DNA from 3 places in the Streptomyces sp. NPDC020379 genome. Region 1 is predicted to be linked to each of the others. Evidence: riboswitches for the same ligand, from Rfam matches in the RefSeq annotation. Region 1 holds a riboswitch; each other region holds the start of a gene.

Region 1 (3,245 bases):
GGCTCGTTGTCCACAGGGCGGCGGGCCCCTCTCCGCACGTCTGCGACACTGGTAGGACCATGCCTGCACCTGGAGAACTCACTTTCGTCGCGCCGCGCGGGGCCAAGCAGCCCCCGCGGCACCTTGCCGACCTCTCGCCCGCCGAGCGCCGCGAGGCGGTTGCCGCGATCGGCGAGAAGCCGTTCCGCGCGAAGCAGCTGTCGCAGCACTACTTCGCCCGGTATGCGCACGACCCCGCGGCATGGACCGACATCCCCGCCGCCTCCCGCGAGAAGCTCGCGGCCGAGCTGCTGCCCGAGCTGATGAGTGTCGTCCGGCACATCTCGTGCGACGACGACACCACCCGCAAGACCCTCTGGCGGCTGCACGACGGCAAGCTGGTCGAGTCGGTGCTGATGCGCTATCCCGACCGGGTCACCATGTGCATCAGCTCCCAGGCCGGCTGCGGGATGAACTGCCCGTTCTGTGCCACGGGCCAGGCCGGTCTCGACCGCAATCTGTCGGCCGCCGAGATCGTGCACCAGATCGTGGACGGCATGCGCGCGCTGCGCGACGGTGAGGTGCCCGGCGGGCCCGCGCGCCTGTCCAACATCGTCTTCATGGGCATGGGCGAGCCGCTCGCCAACTACAAGCGGGTCGTCGGCGCCATCCGCCGGCTCACCGACCCCGAGCCCGACGGCCTCGGCCTCTCCCAGCGCGGCATCACCGTCTCCACCGTCGGCCTGGTCCCCGCGATGCACCGCTTCGCCGACGAGGGCTTCAAGTGCCGCCTCGCGGTCTCGCTGCACGCGCCCGACGACGAGCTGCGCGACACCCTGGTGCCGGTCAACACCCGCTGGAAGGTCCGCGAGGTCCTCGACGCCGCCTGGGAGTACGCGGAGAAGTCGGGCCGCCGCATCTCCATCGAGTACGCCCTGATCCGCGACATCAACGACCAGGCGTGGCGCGGTGACCTGCTCGGCCGGCTCCTCAAGGGCAAGCGCGTGCACGTCAACCTCATCCCGCTCAACCCCACCCCGGGCTCGAAGTGGACGGCCTCCCGGCCGGAGGACGAGCGGGCGTTCGTCCAGGCGATCGCCGCGCACGGCGTGCCGGTGACCGTCCGCGACACCCGCGGCCAGGAGATCGACGGCGCCTGCGGGCAGCTGGCGGCGGCCGAGCGCTGAGCGCGGCCCCCGGAGCGGCACTGATACGGTGCCTTCGCGCCTTCGAGCGCACAAACGAACGCACAAATGAACAATCCGACAGGGGAGCGCGAGAGCGCTGAGAGTGCGGCACGGGCCGCAGACCCTCGGACCTGATCCGGGTCATACCGGCGTAGGGAGTCAGACGCACCATGAACACCAACCTCCGGCGTGCCCTCGGCGCGGCGGCCGCCGTCGCGCTCGGCCTGCCCGCGCTGGCCGCCTGCGGCTCGGGCGGCTCCGGCGGGACCGACGGCGGCAAGACCGTCACCCTGGTCTCGCACGACTCGTTCCAGATCTCGGACAGCGTGCTCAAGGACTTCGAGAAGCAGAGCGGCTACACCGTCAGGACGGTCAAGAGCGGTGACGCCGGAGCGGCCGTCAACCAGGCGATCCTCTCCGCCAGGCACCCCCAGGGCGACGTCTTCTTCGGCGTCGACAACACCCTCCTGTCGCGCGCCCTGGACAAGGACCTCTTCACGCCGTACGAGGCCAAGGGCCTGGACCGCGTCCCCAAGGATCTCCAGCTCGACGCCGCGCGGCACCGGGTCACCCCGATCGACACCGGCGACATCTGCGTCAACTACGACCGCGCGTATTTCGCCGGCCACAAGCTGGCCCCGCCGCAGTCCTTCGACGACCTGATCAAGCCGGAGTACAAGAACCTCCTGGTCACGGAGAACTCCGCCACGTCCTCGCCCGGCCTGGCCTTCCAGCTCGCCAGCATCGCGAAGTACGGCGACGCCGGCTGGCAGGACTACTGGAAGAAGCTCAAGGCCAACGGCGTCGAGGTGGTCGACGGCTGGGAGCAGGCGTACAACCAGCGCTTCTCCGGCTCCGCCGCGGGCCGGAAGGCCAAGGGCGACAAGCCGCTGGTCGTCTCCTACGCCTCCAGTCCGCCCGCCGAGGTGATGGATGTGAAGCCGGAGCCGAAGGAGGCCCCGACCGGTGTCGCGACCGGCACGTGCTTCCGCCAGATCGAGTTCGCCGGACTGCTGTCCGGCGCGAAGAACACCGAGGGCGGCAAGGCGCTGGTCGACTTCCTGCTGAGCAAGAAGTTCCAGGAGGACATGCCGCTGACGATGTTCGTCAAGCCCGCCGCCGAGGACGCCGCGCTGCCGGAGCTGTTCACCAAGTACGGCGCGAAGGTCACCGACCCCGCGACGCTCGCTCCCGAGAAGATCGCCAAGAACCGCGAGCAGTGGGTCAAGGCATGGTCCTCGATCGTCCTGAAGTAGACGCCACGGGAAAGCCGTCCGAGGGCCCCAGGAGCGCCTCCGGGCGGTCCCGGCGGCCCTGGCGGCCGACGGCGGTGCGGCTCGGCCTGATGGCCGTGCCGCTCGCCTTCTTCGGGGTCTTCTTCGCCTACCCCGTCGCCGCGATCGTCTCCCGCGGTCTCAAGGACGGCGGGCACTGGCAGTTCGGCCGCATCGGCGAGGTCGTCACCGACCCCGCCATCGGCCACGTCCTGTGGTTCACGACCTGGCAGGCCCTCGCCTCCACCGCGCTGACCCTCGCCCTCGCGCTCCCCGGCGCGTACGTCTTCGCGCGCTTCGACTTCCCCGGCAAACAGCTGCTGCGGGCCGTGGTCACCGTTCCCTTCGTCCTGCCGACCGTCGTCGTCGGCTCGGCGTTCCTGGCGCTGCTCGGGCGCGGCGGGCTGCTGGACGAGCTGTGGGGCGTGCGCCTGGACACCACGGTGTGGGCCATCCTCCTCGCCCATGTCTTCTTCAACTACGCCGTTGTCGTACGGACCGTCGGCGGCCTCTGGGCGCAGCTCGACCCGCGCCAGGAGGAGGCGGCACGGGTGCTGGGAGCAGGCCGGTTCGCCGCCTGGCGGCGGGTGACGCTGCCCGCCCTGACGCCCGCCGTGGCCGCCGCGGCGCTGATGGTCTTCCTCTTCACCTTCACCTCCTTCGGCGTCGTGCAGATCCTGGGCGGCCCGCGCTACTCCACGCTGGAGGTGGAGATCTATCAGCAGACCGCGCAGCTGCTGGACCTGCCGACCGCGGCCGTGCTCACGCTCGTGCAGTTCGCCGCGGTGGCCGTGCTGCTCGTCGT
Region 2 (3,245 bases), on a different contig from region 1:
GATGGTGAGCAGATCGTCTGCCATCTGGGCTGATCAGCCTCCCTGCACTGCGGTGAGGACCTCGACGCGGTCACCCTCGCCGAGCGTGGTGCCGGGCCACTGGCCGCGGGGTACGACGGCTTCGTTGAGGGCGGCCGCGACCCCGCTGTGGGCGGTGGTCAAGGAGGCCACCAGGCCGTCGAGGGTCAGGCCCCGGGGCACCGAGCGGCTCTCGCCGTTGACGCTGATGCCGACGTGGGCCTCGGGGCTGTCGGTGGGGTCCATGGGGTTCATACGGGCAGCTCCTGGAGCGCGTTCGAGAAGCGGAGAGGAGAGAACGGGCGGGCCTCGTCCGGCAGCCGTCCGGTGGTCAGCGCCTCGGCCATCACATCGCCGGTCAGGGGGGTGAGGAGCACGCCGTTGCGGTAGTGGCCGGTGGCGGCGAGCAGGCCGGGCAGGGCGGTGGGGCCCAGCAGCGGGGCGTTGTCGGGCGAGCCGGGGCGCAGCCCGGCGCGGGTCTCCACCAGGGGCAGCTCGGTGATGCCGGGGACCAGCTCATGGGCGTCGCGCAGCAGTTCGTAGACGCCGCCCGCGGTGACGGTGGTGTCCCAGCCGAGCTCCTCGGTGGTCGCGCCGACGACCAGCTCGCCGTTCTCGCGCGGCACCAGATAGACGTGGCCGCCGCGCACGACCGCCCGCACGGTCCGGGACAGGAAGGGCGCGTACGCGCCGGGCACGCGCAGCCGCAGGATCTGGCCCTTGACCGGGCGCACCGGCGGCAGGACGTGCGGGGGGACGTCCGCGAGGGCGCCGCTGCGGCTGCCCGCCGCGAGCACGGTCCGGCCGGCCCGTACGCGGGTGCCGTCGGCGAGCTCGGCGCCGGTGGCCCGGTCGCCGGAGAGCAGCAGCCGTACGGCCTCCGTGCGGTGGAAGGCGACCCCCGCCCGTCCGCAGGCCGTCAGCAGGGCCCCGGCGAGCCGCCGGGGGTCGGTCTGGTGGTCGCCGTCCACGCGCACGCCGCCGCGCACGCCCGGCGCGAGCATCGGCTCCAGCCGGCGGCACTCACGCCCCGACAGCCACTGGGCGTCCAGCCCGCACCGCTGCTGAAGGGCGTGCAGTTCCCGCAGATGGGCCCGGTCGTCGGCGTCGAGGGCGACGGCGAGGGTCCCGCAGGCGCGGTAGCCGGTGTCCTGGCCGCTCGCCTCCTCCAGCTCCGCCGTGAAAGCCGGGTAGCGCCGCGCGGACGCCACATTGAGCGCGAGCAGCTCCTGCTCGCCGTAGTGCAGCTCGGTCACCGCGGCCAGCATCCCGGCCGCCACCTGGGCCGCGCCACCGCCCGGCGCGGGATCCGCGACGGCGGTGCGCAGGCCCCGCTGCGCGGCACGCCACGCCGTGACCAGACCGATGACACCGCCGCCGATCACGAGGACGTCGTACGTCCCCGGTGACGCTGTTGAAGACGCGTGCATGGGCGTCCAGCCCCTCCCTTCGCCGGCATGACCCGGATCAGGTTCGTACGGTCGGAGGCCGGCCAGCCTCCCTCTCAGCCCGGTCCGTCCGGGCTCCCGCGAGTGCTTGTACAGCGGCCACCCTAGTACGGGCCGCGAACCGTCCGGAAGGCCGGACGGGGGCGCCGGAGGGGGCATGCGCGGCAGCGGGGCGCGTCAAACACCATGACGTTGTGTCAGAGGTCTCGCTACGCGGTGCTCCGGCCGGGACCGGCCGCCGCCCTACAGTTGATCGGGTGAGCGAGCACCGGATGGAACCGCAGACCACGAGTGACCGGCGCGCTGTCATCGTCGGCGCCGGAATGGCCGGGGTGCAGACCGCCGTCGCCCTGCGCGAGCAGGGCTGGACCGGCACGATCACCCTGCTGGGCGCCGAGCCCCACCGGCCGTACGACAGGCCACCGCTCTCCAAGGCGGTGCTGCTGGGCAAGGCCGAGGGGTCCGCCTTCGAGGTGGACTTCGCCTCCCTCGGCATAGACCTCGAACTCGGCCGGGAGGCCACCCGGCTGCGCGCCGGCGAGCACCTGCTGGAGACCTCCGAGGGTCCCGTCCCGTACGACGTGCTGATCATCGCGACCGGCGCGCGGCCCGTCGAACTCCCCGGCAGCGCGGGCATGCCGGGCGTGCACCTGCTGCGCACCCTGGACGACGCGGAGCGGCTGCGCCCGGTGCTCGCCGGGCAGCGCGACGTCGTGGCGGTCGGCGCCGGGTGGATCGGCGCCGAGTTCGCCACCGCCGCGCGCGAGGCGGGCTGCCGGGTGACGGTCGTCGAGGCCGCGGACCGGCCGCTGGCCGGCGCCCTGCCCGCCGAGGTCGCCGCCCACATGGTCGCCTGGTACGCCGACAGCGGCGCCCGCCTGCTCACCGGCGCGCGCGTGGCCGCCGTGGAGCCCGGCGCCGTGGTGCTGGCCGACGGCACCCGGCTGCCCGCGGACGCGGTGCTCGTGGGCATCGGCGCCCGCCCGGCGACGGAGTGGCTGGAGGGGTCGGGCGTCGAGCTGGCCGCCGACCGCTCGGTGCTCACCGACGACCGGCTGCGCACCTCCGTGCCCGATGTCTACGCGGTCGGCGACTGCGCGTCCTTCCCGTCCGCCCGCTACGGCGAGCGGCTGCTGGTCCACCACTGGGACAACGCCCTCCAGGGCCCGCGCACCGTCGCCGGGAACATCGTGCACGGTACGGCCGAGGGGCCGGTCTACGACCCGGTGCCGTATTTCTGGTCCGAGCAGTTCGGGAGGTTCGTGCAGTACGCGGGCCACCACGTCGAGGGCGACGAGCTCATCTGGCGCGGCGACCCGACGGGCGCGGCCTGGACGGTGTGCTGGGTGCGCGGCGAGGTCCTCGTCGCCCTGCTGGCCGTCGGCCGGCCGCGCGACCTGGCCCAGGGCCGCAAGCTCATCGAGCGCGGCGCGGTCCTCGACCGGGCGCGGGCGGCGGACGCCTCGGTCCAGCTGAAGGCCGCGGAGGTGTGAGGACCTGCTGACGGCGCGGGCCGGGCGGGCCCGGCCGGGGGTCCGCACGACGCGCCGCCGGCAAGGTCGGGTCAACCTGGCTACCGACTGTCAGTCCCAGATGGCAGGCTTGTCCCGTGACCGAGATTGACGCAAAGATCGATGCTCTCGTCCCCGCCTGGCTCAACCTCCCCGACATCGCGGAAATGCTCGATGTCGAGGTGACGCGTGTCCGGCAGCTGGTCAAGGAGGGCCAGCTGATCGCGGTGCGCCGTGGCGAGAACCGAGTGCTCCAGGTGCCCGCCGA
Region 3 (3,245 bases), on a different contig from region 1:
GGTCGATGTTCTCCTTGATCTTGTGCATCGGGACATGGCCCGGGCCCTCGATCATCGTCTGCACGTGGTGCCGCTTGGCGATCGTGTTGAGCTCGCCCAGCGTCCGCAGCTCGGCGAACTGCGCCTCGTCGTTGGCGTCCGCGATGGAGCCGGGGCGCAGGCCGTCGCCGAGGGAGTACGTCACGTCGTACGAGGCGAGGATCTCGCAGAGCTCCTCGAAGTTCTCGTAGAGGAACGACTCCTTGTGGTGCGCCAGGCACCAGGCGGCCATGATCGAGCCGCCGCGCGAGACGATGCCGGTCTTGCGGCGCGCCGTCAGCGGGACGTAGCGCAGCAGCACGCCCGCGTGGACGGTCATGTAGTCCACGCCCTGCTCGGCCTGCTCGATGACCGTGTCCTTGTAGATCTCCCAGGTGAGCTCCTCGGCCTTGCCGTCGACCTTCTCCAGGGCCTGGTAGAGCGGCACGGTGCCGATCGGCACGGGGGAGTTGCGCAGCACCCACTCGCGGGTGGTGTGGATGTTGCGGCCGGTCGAGAGGTCCATGACCGTGTCGGCGCCCCAGCGGGTCGCCCAGGTCATCTTCTCGACCTCCTCCTCGATCGAGGAGGTGACGGCGGAATTGCCGATGTTGGCGTTCACCTTGACCAGGAACTTCTTGCCGATGATCATCGGCTCGATCTCCGGGTGGTTCACATTGGCGGGGAGCACGGCCCGGCCGGCCGCGATCTCCTCGCGGACGGTCTCCGGGGAGACGTTCTCCCGGAGGGCCACGTACTCCATCTCCTCGGTGATCTCACCGCGCCGGGCGTACGCGAGCTGGGTCACCGCGGCGCCGGAACGGCCCCGGCGGGGCTGGCGCGGGCGGCCGGGGAAGACCGCGTCGAGGTTCTTGAGCCCCCCGCGCGGAGAGGTGTGCTTGAGGCCGTCGTCCTCGGGGCGCATCGGTCGCCCCGCGTACTCCTCGGTGTCACCGCGGCCGATGATCCAGCTCTCCCGCAGCGGCCGGAGGCCACGGCGGACGTCCGTCTCGACGGCCGGGTCGGTGTACGGGCCGGAGGTGTCGTACAGCCGTACGTCCTGCCCGTTGGTGAGATGCACCCGCCGCACCGGAACCCTGAGGTCCGGCCGCGAGCCGGTCACGTAGTCCTTGTGCCAGCCGATGGGACCGGTTTCGGACGTGCGCGCATCCTGCGAGGTCATGAGACCAGAACTCCCTACGCCGGCATTACCCGGTAACAGGTTCGGCGGTCGACGCAGCGATTCCCGTACGTGCCAGCCGTACGGAGGTTCAGCGCCCTCTCAGCCCGGTGCTCCGAGCTCCCGCGATTGCAAAGGTGCCACCACGCTAGCGCTTCCCCCGTACGGAGGACCAGAGGGGGTTGCGATGATGCGAGGCGTGACCCCCACGGAACCGCAGACCCCGACCGATCTCCCCGGACCCAGATCCCATGGGCACTCCCACGGCCACTCGCACAGCCACGGCCCGCCCACGCCCGTCTCCGCGCACCTGCGCAAGGTGATCGCGGCCGTGCTCATCCCCTTCGCCGTCGCGGTGCTCGCGGGGCTGGTCGTGATGTGGCCGGGCGGAGCGCCCCCGCACAAGCACTCCGGGCTCGGCCTCGACCAGCAGACGCGGTCGGGCCGGGTGGTGAAGATCGAGGAGATCGACTGCGCGAAGGCGGGTGCCACGCCGCAACAGCAGTCCCCGCAGCCCGGCGGCGGCCCGCCGGCGGCGCAGGGGCCGTGCGAGAAGTCGGAGATCGAGGTCACCTCGGGCCCGGACAAGGGCCGCACCTTCACCGAACTCGTGCAGCCGAGCGCCTCACGGCACTACACGGTGGGCCAGGAGGTCGTCCTGGCGTACGCGCCGAAGGCGCCCAAGAACCTCCAGTACGCGGTCACCGACGTGGACCGGACGCTGCCCATGGCGCTGCTCGCCGGGCTGTTCGCGCTGGCCGTCGTGGTGGTCGGCCGGCTGCGCGGGGTCTTCGCGCTGGTCGCCCTGGTGGTCAGCTTCGGGGTGCTGACGCTGTTCATCCTCCCGGCGATCCTGCACGGTTCGGACCCACTGCTGGTGGCCGTGGTCGGCGGCAGCGCGATCATGCTGATCGCGCTCTATATGTGTCATGGCCTCAACGCGCGGACGTCCGTGGCGGTCGTCGGCACGCTCACGTCGCTGATGCTCATCGGGCTGCTCGGCGCGCTGTTCACGCAGTGGGCGCACCTGACGGGCGACACCGACGACCAGACCGGCCTGGTGCACGGCCTCTATCCGGAGATCGAGATCCGCGGCCTGCTGCTCGCCGGGATCATCATCGGCTCCCTGGGCGTGCTCGACGACGTCACGGTGACGCAGACGTCGGCGGTGTGGGAGCTGAAGGAGGCGGATCCGGCCGCGAGTTGGCGCAAGCTCTACGGCTCGGGGATGCGCATCGGGCGGGACCACATCGCGTCGGTGGTCAATACGCTGGTGATGGCGTACGCGGGCGCGTCGCTGCCGCTGATGCTGCTGTTCTCGATCGCGGACAGCGGGATCGGGCGGGTCGCGACGAGCGAGATCGTCGCGGAGGAGATCGTGCGCACGCTGGTCGGCAGCATCGGCTTGGTGGCCTCGGTGCCGGTGACGACCGCGCTGGCGGCGCTCGTTGTCAGTGCCGACCGGCACAATACGAAGACGAGGGCGAAGAGCGGTCCGAGGGCGCGGGGGGCGTCCCGGGGCGGGAGGCGCCGTCGGGCGAAGTGATCGCGGGAGGGGGGAGCTGCCGGTGGTCGGGGAGCAGGGCAGGGTGACGGGGACGGTCGGCCCGGGGCTGGTCGGCGAGGTGATCGTGCGGGTCAGGGGCGGGGCCGAGGCGTTCCTGGCGTATGCGATGGAGGAGGGCGAGCGCCTGGAGCGGGGCACGGTGGTGGTGATCGTGGAGTATCAGCCGCCGCGCACGGTCTATGTGGCGGCCGCCTACGGCTGATTCACCCGGGGTGAGCGGGGGTTCGCGGGGCGCCGGGCGTCAAGAAAGCGCCAAGACGCCCGGTCCTCTTCACCACCGGCCTGCGCGGGAGCACACTTTCGATCACAAGGCTCCGCACCCAGGAGCCGTCAAAGGGGGGATGAGCGATGCTCATCGGCATCGTGGCGGGGGTCGTCGTCGTAGGCGTCGCCGTCGTGATCGGTCTGTTCAAGCTGATGTGGCGGGTGGCGGAGCCCAATGAGGCGCTGGTCATCTCCGGCTCCAAGCACCGCACCGAG

What was found. A riboswitch is a leader RNA that binds a small molecule or an ion and turns the genes downstream of it on or off. The one in region 1 is predicted to bind thiamine pyrophosphate.
Region 2: linked by a shared signal. The riboswitch ahead of thiO (glycine oxidase ThiO) and the one ahead of ACH427_RS15030 (thiamine ABC transporter substrate binding subunit) in region 1 are both predicted to bind thiamine pyrophosphate.
Region 3: linked by a shared signal. The riboswitch ahead of thiC (phosphomethylpyrimidine synthase ThiC) and the one ahead of ACH427_RS15030 (thiamine ABC transporter substrate binding subunit) in region 1 are both predicted to bind thiamine pyrophosphate.

Annotation. Positions count from the first base shown of each region.
Region 1 covers NZ_JBIRVR010000009.1:186,229-189,473, forward strand. Annotated here, with positions in the region: gene rlmN (23S rRNA (adenine(2503)-C(2))-methyltransferase RlmN) at 60-1,166, shown strand; TPP riboswitch at 1,237-1,341, shown strand; gene ACH427_RS15030 (thiamine ABC transporter substrate binding subunit) at 1,337-2,422, shown strand; gene ACH427_RS15035 (ABC transporter permease) at 2,512-3,245, shown strand, end outside.
Region 2 covers NZ_JBIRVR010000001.1:278,616-281,860, reverse strand. Annotated here, with positions in the region: gene ACH427_RS01310 (thiazole synthase) at 1-24, opposite strand, end outside; gene thiS (sulfur carrier protein ThiS) at 34-273, opposite strand; gene thiO (glycine oxidase ThiO) at 270-1,448, opposite strand; TPP riboswitch at 1,446-1,558, opposite strand; gene ACH427_RS01295 (NAD(P)/FAD-dependent oxidoreductase) at 1,739-2,959, shown strand; gene ACH427_RS01290 (Rv2175c family DNA-binding protein) at 3,076-3,245, shown strand, end outside.
Region 3 covers NZ_JBIRVR010000015.1:138,412-141,656, forward strand. Annotated here, with positions in the region: gene thiC (phosphomethylpyrimidine synthase ThiC) at 1-1,201, opposite strand, end outside; TPP riboswitch at 1,195-1,335, opposite strand; gene ACH427_RS20720 (YibE/F family protein) at 1,389-2,744, shown strand; gene ACH427_RS20725 (hypothetical protein) at 2,767-2,967, shown strand; gene ACH427_RS20730 (SPFH domain-containing protein) at 3,114-3,245, shown strand, end outside.